One region of the Paenibacillus sp. FSL R5-0744 genome, then DNA from elsewhere that is predicted to be linked to it. Evidence: predicted binding sites of a transcription regulator. Region 1 holds the regulator's gene; the other holds the start of a gene.
The links. Region 1 encodes LexA, which represses DNA repair genes until DNA is damaged. Its sites were predicted from a motif close to CGAACATATGTTCG; they were not measured.
Positions count from the first base shown of each region.

Region 2: recA (recombinase RecA) is a predicted target of LexA. The motif match lies at 2,058-2,071, and genes of this name have one in related genera.

Region 1 covers NZ_CP150228.1:3,804,786-3,811,634, reverse strand. Annotated here, with positions in the region: gene MKY19_RS16690 (DUF4352 domain-containing protein) at 108-731, shown strand; gene MKY19_RS16685 (cupin domain-containing protein) at 865-1,365, shown strand; gene MKY19_RS16680 (MBL fold metallo-hydrolase) at 1,338-2,144, shown strand; gene MKY19_RS16675 (hypothetical protein) at 2,269-2,847, opposite strand; gene MKY19_RS16670 (hypothetical protein) at 3,083-3,463, opposite strand; gene MKY19_RS16665 (L,D-transpeptidase) at 3,613-3,951, opposite strand; gene lexA (transcriptional repressor LexA) at 4,224-4,850, opposite strand; gene MKY19_RS16655 (LysM peptidoglycan-binding domain-containing protein) at 5,146-5,559, shown strand; gene MKY19_RS16650 (DUF896 domain-containing protein) at 5,669-5,878, shown strand; gene MKY19_RS16645 (hypothetical protein) at 5,928-6,455, shown strand; gene MKY19_RS16640 (HAD-IA family hydrolase) at 6,489-6,849, shown strand, end outside.
Region 2 covers NZ_CP150228.1:4,189,253-4,196,101, forward strand. Annotated here, with positions in the region: gene MKY19_RS18415 (RecX family transcriptional regulator) at 24-755, opposite strand; gene recA (recombinase RecA) at 921-1,988, opposite strand; gene MKY19_RS18425 (competence/damage-inducible protein A) at 2,288-3,574, opposite strand; gene pgsA (CDP-diacylglycerol--glycerol-3-phosphate 3-phosphatidyltransferase) at 3,684-4,271, opposite strand; gene MKY19_RS18435 (YajQ family cyclic di-GMP-binding protein) at 4,425-4,916, opposite strand; gene MKY19_RS18440 (hypothetical protein) at 5,118-5,279, opposite strand; gene MKY19_RS18445 (RodZ domain-containing protein) at 5,359-6,321, opposite strand; gene MKY19_RS18450 (DUF3388 domain-containing protein) at 6,370-6,849, opposite strand, start outside.

The DNA.
Region 1 (6,849 bases):
ACATTATTTTATATTTTTCTTGCAAAGGTATATCTTTCATAGGATAATATGGGTATATTTCCCTAGCAAAAGTTGGAAGTGGATATTATCTGAGAGGAAGTAGAATATTGAAAACAAAGAAACCTTTTTTTAAAAAATGGTGGTTTTGGCTTATTATTGTTTTTGTTGTAATAGGGGTGATTGGATCACAGGGGAATGATAGTGAACCTACAGTATCAAAATCAGAACCAGCAGTGGCAAAGGTAGATGATACTGCAGCAACAGAGAAACCGGTCGAAAAGGAAAAGCCTACCAGCAAGCCTACTGAAGAGCCAAAGGAAACGATGATAACTGAAGTTGGACAAACCATCACAACTAAGAATTTTAAGCTTACAGTTGAATCTCTGGAAAAGCCTAAGGGAAATGATTATGTACAACCATCAGAGGGTAATGAGTTTGTAGAAATCGGAATTATACTTGAGAATATTTCCAGTAAAGATTATATGGTAAGCTCTATGCTAATGTTCAATGCATACCAAGACAGCTTCTCCATAAATGAAGATCTCTTGGCTCATACTTTGGATAGTCAAGTAGGAACAATGGACGGCGCTTTAGCTGCAGGAAAGAAAATTCGTGGCAAACTAGCTTACCAGCTTCCTAAGGATTGGAAAGAACTTGAAATCAATACTGATTTTACGGTTTTAAGTTTTAGTTCTGATGGAGAAATCAAAATCGTTCTTCAAAATAAATAGGATATTTCACATACAAGAGTCTCGCCAAAGCTGGCGGGGCTTTTTTTATTATTAAATCTGATAATCTGCATTTACATAAAGTACCAAACCGATTATATTGAAAGAAAAGCGTAATGGATGAGGGGTGTTATATTTGGCGAAGATTTTTAATGAAAATACAGTTTCATTTAAACAAAAGTTATCTCCGATCCCTGAGTTTGCTTGGCATACGAGTGAGAGGTTAGCTGAGATCGCTAATTCTAAACATCTTGTCTTCGACATAAGATCGCTTGATCCAGATAAGTATTCCTTTCCTTATCATTTTCATAGAAACGCTGAAGAAGTATTTGTGATTTTGACGGGAAAAGCGATGTTAAGAACTCCCGAGGGTTTTAGTGAGGTTTCTGAAGGGGATGTACTATTTTTTGAAATGGGACCTGAAGGAGCACATCAGCTTTATAATCATACGGATGCCCCTTGCAAGTATCTTGATCTCCGAACGAACCAGGGCATAGATGTTTGCGAATATCCGGACTCAGGTAAAATCAACATTCTCCCTTATCAAGAAATCTATCAGGCGGATCAACAAGCGGACTATTATAAAGGAGAAGAGCAGGTAAGGGAGAAATGGAACGGAATGGAGGATCACACTTGATTCAAGATCGATGGTTCACAGTCACGAAAATTGATCCAATTACTTATGCAATCAGTGAATATGGACATTGGGAAAAGGTGCACTCTTTTTTGTTGTTAGGGAAAGAACAAGCGGTGTTGATTGATACGGGATTAGGCATCGATAATATAAAAAGAATAACGGATCAGTTAACGGATTTACCTATCGCTGTCATCACTACGCATGTGCATGCAGACCACATAGGCAGTCATGGACAATTTGAGACGATCTATGTTCATAAAGAGGATGAGGATTGGCTGATTAATGGAATACGAGGTTTGTCCCTTGCCCAGATCAGAAAAGATATGAGCCGAGATATTACTCTTCCTGTTCCTGAGACGTTTGATCCTAATACGTATACACCTTATCAAGGGAAACCAACAGCTCTATTGCGAGAGGGAGAAGTGCTTGATTTAGGCGGGCGTAGATTAGAAATTTACCACACGCCGGGTCATTCGCCAGGTCATATTAGCATCTTTGATCATACCAACGGGTATCTGTTTACAGGGGATTTGTTGTATGATGTTACGCCAATTTATGCTTTTTATCCCTCTACTAGTCCGGCAGATTTAGTGGCTTCTTTAGAAAAGATTGCGCAAATTCCAAATGTATCTCAAGTATTCGGCTCTCATAATACGTTGGGTCTAGATCCAGCTATTTTGCAAGAGGTTATGAAGGCAGTTCGTGAATTACGTGAACGGGATCTTGTTGCTCATGGTACGGGCATTCATCAATTTAACGGATTTAGTGTGCAATTTTAAAATGAATGTTGGATGCAGCGAAAACGGCCCCCCAAAAGGACCGTTTTTTTGTCTTTCCTTAAGGTTTTCAAAATTTCTAATTGGGAAAGGTAAAGTGAAGTAATAATAGGCGGAAGGGGGGCATTCATTCGGATACGATCGACCTGAAGAACGCATGTAATTGTTGGACTTGGGAGTAAGCTTCTTTGTACTGATTATCGGATTGTTGAATGGGTAGTAAGCCTGGCAAGAAGGAAATACTATACACAGGTATTTCATTGCTGTTCATGTATATTTTAAGCGTAAGTTCCTCGATAACATCAGCCTCTTCGTCACCGCTATTAACCACATTAATATCCGCACTTGAAGCAGTTGATTTGCTGTTTTGTTGTCGTTTAGATACTTTTGAAAGGGTTAGTGCGTTAACAACAATCTCTGATCCCATTATATTGTCGAACGAGTATAGCTTTGCTATTGCCTTTTTGCTTGTTTTCGGATTGCTGGTACCTATTGCTATTTTTTTATAAGGTTCATTAAGGGCGATCAAGTGCGATTGATTGGGCGGAATGAATGTTTTGGTGAATATAATATTAAAAGATGAGGTTGCGTTTAACAGCTTAGAAAGTTCAGAAGAAGTAGATAGTTTTTTTAATTCTATAATAACGGCACTTAGAATTAAGATTCCTCCTACAATGGCAAACATATACATCAAGAAAATCAGCATGTAATCACACCTCCAAAGATCTCAGTAGAGCAAGATTTATTGCTTATTGAAAGATATGCCTGAATTCTCTCTACTAGTATCTGTTAAGAGCGAAAATCGTGGGAATTTAGGAAACGACTACTGATTAGAAAAAGAGAAAGCACCCAGAGATCTGCCGATTTTGCGAGCTGAGTGCAAAATTGGGGCAACTGCTGGAGTGCTTTGTTGAGAGCTTTTTAAAATAAATATGTCAAAATCATAAGAAATTGAAGGCTGTGATTTGATCGGTATAAACAATTAGCTGTTTGTATTCGATCGGAGATTCATAGTGAGTATAGGGTCTTACAGAAACATCATTAAGGACTACAAAGTTATAGCTGAAATTTTTATCGGGATGTTCCGCACCTAAATAAGATATGTATTCATCTACAATGACATCATCCATTAGAGATTTTAAGTCAAAAACATCCTCTTTATTGGAGGTGGAAGGGGAGATGGTCCCTTGAATACTGCCGAATGAGGTGAGTAAATTTACTTTTTTTCCACTCGCTTGATCGTTATTTAACAATAAGCCAGAGAGTTTAACAAGTGCATCGACTTTAAAATCGACGAGGGTTCTAATTTTTGAGTTGTTCAAAACGAGACACTTCCTTTCAATTTGAAATCCTGTTAACATTATTCGACATATAACCACATAATTCCTATTAGGTCATCAAAAATACATAAATACAAACACGCCCCCTCCATTGAACCATGAGTGAGGCGTGTTTATCTATAGAGCTAGATTTAATTCCTGATCGTTACTCGTGTTCCAATAGGAACAATCGCAGCTAGTGCTAACACATCTTTATTGTACATACGAATACAACCGTGGGATACTTCGTGCCCTATGGATGAGGGATCATTATTTCCATGTATCCCATAGTGAGGCTTAGATAGACCCATCCAAAAGACCCCAAATGGACCACCTGGATCGGGTTGTTTGTTAATGATTGTGAATTCACCGAGTGGTGATTGAGTTAACATTTTACCGATTCCGACTGGGAAGCCCCTGATCACAATGTCGTTATCAAGAAGATAAAGCATACGCTGCGTCAGATCAACTATAATCCGGTAATTTGGCATTGTGCAACACTCCTTTCTAATTAAGATATGAGGAGGATGCCTAAACGGTTATTCATTAAAAATGGTCATTTTAGCCTATGAGAACAAATGTTCTGCAATTGATGAATGGAGTTTGATAACAATAAAAAAGCTGTTCTGCATTTGCAGAACAGCTTTTTTTAAAAAATAAAAGAAAGTATATATTATACGATATACCCTATCCTTATACTTCTCGTAGAAACGGATACCGTCCTAAAGGACGGTATCCGTTTTCGCTTGGTAGGAGTGCATACTTAGTGGATATCTCGAAATAATCCGATAACTCTGCCGAGAATGGTCACGCGATTAAGGCGAAGAGGCTCGTACGCCGGATTCTCCGGCTGAAGACGTATATGATCACGTTCTTTATAAAAAGTCTTAACGGTTGCTTCATCTTCTTCGGTCATAGCTACAACGATATCTCCGTTATCAGCCGTTTGTTGTTGACGAACAATAACATAGTCGCCATTCATAATCCCAGCTTCGACCATACTGTCACCTTGAACCGATAACATAAATACTTTGTTATCTCCAACATAGTGAGTTGGAAGCGGGAAGTAGTCTTCAATATTCTCAGTAGCAGTGATAGGAACCCCGGCGGTAACCTTACCTACGACAGGAATGCGAGCGACGGTTTGCGCGAAATGATGGACATTCTCGGAATCCTCTTGGCCAAGCAATTCTATCGCACGAGGCTTCGTTGGATCTCGACGGATAAGTCCCTTCTTCTCTAGCCGATCTAAATGACCGTGAACTGTGGAGCTGGAAGCAAGACCAACAGCTTCTCCAATCTCCCGGACGGAAGGAGGATAACCCTTGCTGCGGACTTCGCTACGTATAAATTCCAGGATCGCCAGCTGGCGACTTGAAATCTTTGACATTGGAATCAACCCCATATAGTAATGTTTGGGAAAATTATAACATAGAACTACCGTTCGCACAAACATAAGTTCTAACTATTATAAATATTAATTCGAAAGAGTTAATAAATGGTAGTCTTGTATTGATTGCGTTTCCTTCATCTAAACGATAAGAGTGATTCTTTATATGAAGAATATGGTAAATAGTAACCTCTGAAAAAAAGAGAACAATTGTTCTAAAATAGTATTGAACAAAACACATGTTCGTGTTATTATAATTTCAAAAGTAAGAACAAGTGTTTGGAGGATGATATTCATGTTAAAATACAGTACATACCGCAGCATCTACGATAAAGCCCCAGTGGTTGAATCTTTAGGACATAATCCTATTACCCGTTATTCAGCTCAGATTAAAGAAATTACAGAGCTTTTGCTTGAAGGCTTGATGCGTTTGTTCCGAAGAGATTTTGTTATTAAACTGACATTGATCATTGTGCTCGTACTATCAGGACTTACAGTAGTAGGTAATGTATTTGCAGGATCTACTACTTTAATGAAGGATGAGAAGCGCGTAGTGGTTGAACGTGGAGATACACTTTGGAGTATTGCTCTTGAGAATAAACCTTCTGATATGAAAACGGCTGTATATATAGAAGGAATTAAAAAATCCAATGGCATTAAAGGTAGTCAGATTAATGCTGGAGATATTCTCACTTTACCTATTTATTAATATTCTAAGAACATAATAAGAGGACATGAAGAGCTTGCAGGGAGTAAACCTTGACAAGCTCTTTTTCTCATGGCAGAGTTAGAATTAATTTATAAGGGGAGGGAAAGTTTTGAATATTGATGAGTTGGTCGCGCGTATTAACGAATTGGCACGCAAACAGAAGAGCGTAGGCCTTAATCAAGAGGAAACGGCGGAACGCGCCAAGCTTCGTGAAATTTATTTGGGGAATATTCGCAATAACTTCCGAGCACAATTGAATACGATTGAATTGGTCGATAATGATGAGCATGAACAAGGTAACAAGGGGCGTAAGCATTAACACCCTGTTCCTTTTCATAGATATTACTGGATGACTAGGGGGAACGCATATGGCCCGTTCTTGGGAAAGAATGGTTCAACGCAACACGCAGCAAATTAATAAGCAAAGAAAGAAACAGGGGAAGGAAACGATTTACGCATCTAAATCTAAATCTCCTGGTAAGAACAGCGAAACCTTTAAAGGCCGTAACATTGCATTTCCAGTAGTGTTATTAGTGCTTGGTACTATGTTTTGGATGATTGGTTCAGTGGACCAAGCCAAAGGTAATGGTATGCTTATGAACTGGCTAGGAGTCGTTTTGTACTACTTACTAGCGGCACTTCTGTTCTTCCGACGTCCGTACTTGAAGGTAGAGAATGCTAGACTATCTACTATAAAATTCAACCGCGAACGTTATCTGCCAGCTTCTGATATTGAGAAAATCATCCTTTCGCGTGGAGCTGTTGTAATTAAGCATAAAGGCAAACGCACGAAATGGATTTTTACCAGACTTATGAATCGTTATGATACCAATGCAATGGGGACTCGACTGGAAGCATTCGCAAAAGCTCACCAGATTGAAGTAGTTCACGAATAGAAATTAACCAGCCATGGGAGAGGGAGACCTGTAATGCCAATTTCCGCCGTACTATTTGACCTTGATGATACACTGCTCTGGGATGATCGGAGCGTTAATGAAGCATTTCGTTCTGCATGTGAAGCCGCTGGGGATACGATTGATCCACAAGAACTGGAACTTGCGGTGCGTAAAGAAGCCATTGGACTATATGAATCCTACGAAACGAACCCGTTTACAAAGATGATTGGGATTAATCCGTTTGAAGCACTTTGGGGGAACTTTACTGCAGGTGAACAGCCGGAATTCCGTCAATTGGAGCAGCTTGCACCGGGATATCGTAAAGAGGCATGGCGTCGTGGTCTTGCAGCACTTGGTGTAGAGGACGAAGCTCTTGCTGAGACATTAGCTGCCA
Region 2 (6,849 bases), 380 kb from region 1:
TAATGTCAAGAGAATCAGTGAGTCTAGTAAAATTCCTCATCTTCACCCTCATAATTGTCTTCCTCAAGTAAAGTATTGATCACTTGTCGCACCATATCACCCGAGAATCCACGCCGCATTAAGAAGGCTCCAGTCTTTCTGCGCTTATCTGTGGCTTCACCACGAATAAGATTCCATTTCTTACGACCAATCTGAAGTGCACTCTCTAGTTCTTGTTCAGGACTGACATTCTCCAGTGCTTCCGAGATCAAGGTTTTGTCGATTCCTTTCTCACGTAGCTCTTGGCGAATCCACATTTTCCCTTTTCGCTGGTTCGTAATGCGTTGCTCCGCCCATTGCTTTGCATACAAGGGGTCATCAAGAAATCTTTCCTGCTGTAGCCGTTGCACCACTTCCGCAATAATAGTCTCCCCTATTTCCTTCTGCCGTAAACGGCGAGTCATTTCCATAGCGGTACGTGGCTTCCGTTCTAGATAACGAAGTCCTTCTACATAAGCTCGTTGTCGCTCATCAGCAACAACAATTTTCTCCAAATCGGCTTTCATAAAAGAATTTCCAGTAATCATCCGATATTTAATCATGACGTCTTCGTGTACAGTCATGTTATAGGCTCCGAAATGTATGATGTAGCGGTGGTCCGACTTCTTCTGACGTTCTACCTTAGTAATTTCTAAAAATTCTCCATCAGGAAAATCAGATAGGACCTGTACGTCCTGCTCATCCGATTCAAAATCCATATCCAGCTGTATTACCATAGTTGCTTGTCACCTCATAGCAATAAAATATCCCCACAAAGTGCGGCTTAACTTCGATGCGTACTCAGGTACTTTGGGGGGACCCCAAATATATATGTTCTTACACTGTTAAGAAAAGACACCCTGCAACAATGAATCACAGGGCGTCCTATTCCTTAGTAAATTCTATTGTTCGATTTCGAGAAGTAGCTTTTCTTCTTCCTCTTGCTCTGCAATGATTTCCGCTTCATTTGGTGCAGCAACAATAGTGGACAGGTTACTTGCTTCACGGATCTTGTTCTCAATGATAAGTGCAATATCTTGATGTTCTTTCAAGAACTGTTTGGCATTCTCACGTCCTTGACCGAGACGCTCACCCTCATAGGAATACCATGCACCACTCTTATTCACGATGTCCATTTCAGTACCGATGTCTACAAGACTTCCTTCTCTGGAAATCCCTTCACCATACATGATATCAACATCAGCTTGTTTAAATGGAGGTGCTACCTTATTCTTCACAATCTTGATCTTGGTTCGGTTACCTACAACGTCGTTACCCATCTTGATACTTTCGACACGACGAACATCCAACCGTACGGAAGAGTAGAATTTCAACGCCCGACCACCCGGTGTTGTCTCAGGGTTACCGAACATAACACCAATTTTCTCACGAAGCTGGTTAATAAAGATAGCAATTGTATTCGATTTACTAATGGCACCAGATAGCTTCCGAAGCGCTTGAGACATCAAACGAGCCTGTAGGCCGACGTGAGAGTCACCCATATCACCTTCGATTTCCGCTTTAGGAACCAACGCAGCTACGGAGTCAACGACAATAATGTCTACTGCACCACTACGGACAAGTGCTTCAGCAATCTCAAGTGCCTGTTCACCCGTATCTGGCTGAGATAGCAACAATTCATCAATGTTTACGCCCAAGTTACGTGCATACTTCGGATCGAGCGCATGCTCAGCATCGATAAATGCAGCTTGTCCTCCTTGTTTTTGCACTTCTGCAATAGCATGAAGAGCAACAGTCGTTTTACCGGAGGATTCAGGTCCGTATACTTCAATAATACGTCCCTTTGGAAGTCCGCCTATACCTAACGCAATATCAAGTGCCAAAGATCCGCTAGGTACAACTTCCACTTGCATATGAGTGGATTCTCCCAGTTTCATGATCGAACCTTTACCAAATTGTTTTTCTATTTGACGAAGCGCCATATCAAGCGCTGCACGACGATCTGACAATCAGACCACTTCCTTCACTGTTTATAATAATATAATAACGTGTTTTTGAGGTCTTGCCAAGCTTTTTTTCGAACATACATTCGTTTTTTTTGTCTCAAGCGTTAATTATCCCTTTTATTGTAAGCCTCCCTCCGGACATAGAAGTTAACTGATTTCTCTACTTCACCGGACATCAACGACTTATGATCAAAACCAAAACAGCGATCAAAATCTCCGCAGATATACAAAAAACCGCAGCAAAGAAATCTCAGTGCCACGGTTCTTCCGTATGTCTCAATTATAACTGGGCTAATCTCCCATTACAAGTCTGAGCCTTCAAGAGGTGTCTCCACCTTCCGTTCCTCAAGTCTGCGCCATAGACGATACAACAGAGCTTTAACAGTACGCAGTCGTATATTTTCACGTGTACCTTTAAGATTAAGCTCGTATACTTCTGTCTTACGCCCGCGTTCAGCTAAACCAATAAATACAAGTCCAACTGGCTTACGTTCAGAATAGCCTGGTCCTGCTACACCAGTTACAGATAAACCGAAATCACTATCTGCGATCATTCTCACCTGATCAGCTAACACCTCGGCAACTTCACGACTAACTGCCCCTGGAGCATCTGGCCCCTCCAAATAAGCACTTGGCACATTCAGAAGTTTTTTCTTCAGGTCGTTGGAATAACAGACGATTCCTCCCGCAAACATCGAAGCACTGCCTGGAATGTTAGTTATACTCTCCATCAGCAAGCCTCCCGTGCAACTCTCTGCCGCACTTAAAGTCAGACCTGCATCCGCCATCCAATCCACAATCAATTGCTCCAGTGGCACATCAATATTTGCATATAAATGTTCTGGCAAAATCTCTTTGATCTGTTTCTCCAGAATCTCCAGCTTCTTGTAAGCTTCATGCTCGGAAGGCGCTTTTGTCGAAATACGAACGGTTACCTCTCCCTCTTTAGCGTAAGGAGCTATGGTTGGGTCTGTCTGGCTGTGAATAAGATCAATGAGCTTATCCTCAAGCAGTGATTCTCCGATACCGGCAAATTTAAGCATTTTAGAATAAAGTGGCATTTCTGTCGTTAGAGCGTGCTGCTGAAGCCACGGTACAGCTTTATCTACGAACATCGGCTTCATCTCGCGAGGCGGACCAGGAAGCACAATATAATATTTCTTTTCACGCTCAAAAGCAATGCCAACAGCAAGACCAATCTCATTTGGCAACGGTGTAGTTCCTTCAATTATAAGTGCCTGTTTACGATTATTCTCCGTCATAACAATCTTTCGATCATCAAAGAAACGTTGTACATGATCCATTGCCAAGCGATCTATATGAAGTGTGCGACCTAAGGAAGCAGCCAGCGCGTCCTTCGTTAGATCATCTTCTGTAGGACCAATACCACCGGTAAATATGACAACATCCGCTCTGCTTTGAGCGATCTCAATGGCTTGCTGCAAGCGACTGCTGTTATCCCCAACTACAGTTTGAAAATATACATCAATCCCAATAGCAGCTAGCTCAATAGACAAAAACTGGGCATTACTATTTACGATTTGACCGAGCAAAAGCTCCGTGCCTACTGCAATAATCTCCGCTTTCATACCTGGCTTTCGCCTCCTCGTTATAATGTAGATACACTGCTTTTAGGGTTTAAAAAAGGTAATAGGTGCTTTACCTATTACCTCTCCTATATGTAGCTGCCTAAAACGCTTAAGCATTATGCAGCTGTAATAGATCCTTATTCTTCACAAAATAATCAATTCCAGAGTAAATAGTGATCAAGGCTGCAGCCCAGATGGCAATATCGTCTACAGGAATGCTGACGAATTGAAATGGGAAATTATTTAACAACAGCAGTGAGATCGCTACAATTTGTACAACCGTCTTTATCTTACCCCATTTGCTGGCGGCAACCACTTTTCCCTCTAACAATGCTATCTGGCGAAGCCCGGTTACTGCGAACTCACGACTAATGATAACAATTGCGATCCATGAATCACATCTGCCCAATTCCACAAGTGAAATCAGAACTGCAGAAACTAACAGCTTGTCCGCTAACGGATCAAGGAGCTTACCGAGATTGGTGACCATATTATATTTCCTTGCTATGTAGCCGTCTATTCCATCTGTGCTCGCTGCAAGCAAAAAGATTACAGCTGCCACCAAATGATTAACAGATAGCTGAAAAGAGCCCCAATGTATCGGTTCTGGATAAAAACTGAAATCCACCAGTAAGAAAAACATCATAATCGGGATCAGGCAAATACGTGCTAGCGTGATGCGGTTGGGCAAATTCACTGAAGTTCCTCCCCTAAATCGTTCATACAAATTGCCTGAGTCAGGCTCATCTATTTCTACTTAAGCAAGTATATTATAGCTATAAATAGGTGTCAAAAAAAATACAAAGCACCCCGCATAATGGCGCTGATAAGCACTGCGGGGTACAAAATGCTATTTTAAGTTGTTGAACTGCAGGTCCAGCGGCAAATCAGCTTTACGCAAAATCTGGATAATTTGTTGTAAATCATCGCGACTCTTACCAGTTACGCGGATCTGATCTCCTTGAATCTGGCTCTTCACCTTCAATTTCGAATCACGAATCAGGATGTTAATTTTTTTTGCGTTCTCCTGATCAATCCCTTGCTTAAGACCTAAACGCTGACGAACACTACCCAGAGATGCAGGCTCCACTTTGCCGAAATCCAAGTTTTTCAGCGTGATACCTCTCTTCACCATCTTCGATTGTAAAATATCAATAACAGCGTTTAACTTATATTCGTCCTCAGAGGCGATAATAAGTGCGTCTTTCTCCAGCTTCAGACTACTCTTGCTGTTCTTAAAGTCAAAGCGGTTGTCAATTTCTTTCTCTGTTTGGTGGATCGCATTGGTTAATTCCTGCATATCCATTTTAGATACGATATCAAATGAACTTTCTGAACTCATAACTACACGTCCTTTGTACTTTTTAGTCTGCTACTATTATAAAAGAATGATACCCTTAAGTCTAATATTGGATAATATGTACCTCACCCGACACAGAAAACAGCCCCACATAGTGGAGCTTTTCCTTCGAAATGAGTTGTGTTTCAGGTAGAAATACGTCTCCAATGGAAAATATCCTTGGAGACGCACATTCTAAATTCTCTATCTGCTTCGAAGCGGGCTTCGAAACATATCCAGAATTCCAAGCACGATATGTGCAAGACCGAACCCGAGAATTCCATAACCCCAAGCACTTGGTGTCATATAGTATCCGATAAGACTGACAACAACCCCAAGTCCAGCTACAATCCAGCTAACAATCATGAATGTACACCCCACTTTGGCTAAGAACTAGAAACAGTCTTATGTTCCCCGCAAAGCCAAAGTCTATGCATCATTTTTCTTATTGGCCTGTTTCATTAGTCTGGTCGGTAGTATCGGTGGTACCTTCATTCTGGGTCGTTTCACTTCCAGTACCGTCATCCAGATTAAGTAGCAGACGAGATGAGGTCTTTTCATCCGTAATCACTTGTCCATTGACAGTAATCTCAGTAGCTGGTGAATAACCAGATTTAATATACATTCCTTCACTTCCAAGCACAAAGCTCATACGATCTCCTGCCGCTGTGTTACCAAATGAGAGTTTTTCACCTTTAGAGTTCTCACCTTTATACACCTCAAGCCAGCTTACCCCAGTAGCAGAAATCTCAACCTTCACTTCACTTCCAGCCGGAGCTGAAACCTTGAATTTTGTTGTTTTTCCTGCTTTCCCATCCGGTGTAACTGTAATGGATTGCGGGGAAGGCGTAGGTGTTGGTAATGGCGTTGGCTCTGCAGTAGGTTCAGTTGTTGCTTCTGTTCCTGCCGAAGAAGTTGGCGCTACAACTCCACCTCCTGAAGCCGGTGGAGATGTTTGAGCAGTCGTAGGATCCTGCTGTTCATTCGTCAGATTCGTCTGATCAATCTGATCAGGGTCTGGTTTGTTCAAACTAGATGCATAAATGTAAATCACAACAATAATTAATATTGGAAATGTCCACATTAGCACTGTTGGCAGCCATTTTGCATTCCGTTCGGTTTCAGGTCTACGGCTGCGTTTTTGAATCACCGTTTCCATGGCTGTGTCTTCGGGAGGGGCAGGTACATTCCCATGCTCCTCTAGCAGTTCGTCAGGACTCATCCCTACTGCCTCTGCGTACGTTTTGATAAACGCCCTAACATAAAAACTTCCTGGAAGCACCTTATAGTCTCCAGACTCGATGGCTTCCAAATACTTTTTGCGAATTTTCGTTACTTCCTGGACATCGTCAAGACTCATCCCTTTTTGCAGACGCGCCTCTTTCAATTGCCGGCCCAGTTCCGACATACCATCACCTCCTGTAAATTTCAATGAATATCATTGTTCATTCTTGTTCTATAAATCATCACTGTAGCTAGTCGTAAACGACTCGTACAATATTTCTTCATTTGGATTATTGCGAAGCTCGATAATAATATCAAAATCATCAAAGGTGTACTCAGATTCCCGCACAAAAATATCTGGATGCTCGATCACTTTCGTACTTGGCATACTCATAACATTTTGTAATAAATTATAATGCTTCTCATTAGAGCGGATCGTACTAACAATACCATCAATAATAAATACATTATGTGGGTTCATCTCATCTTCTGCTAATTGACTTCGAACCGTCTGACGTAAAAGTGTCGAGGAGACAAATGTCCAACGCTTCATCGCGCAGACACTGCCAGCAATGATTGATTCCGTCTTTCCTACACGGGGCATACCTCGAAGTCCTATTACCTGATTTCCATCTTTTTTAAACAGTTCCCCGAGAAAATCGACCAATAGACCAAGCTCATCCCGGGTAAAACGAAACGTCTTCCGATCATC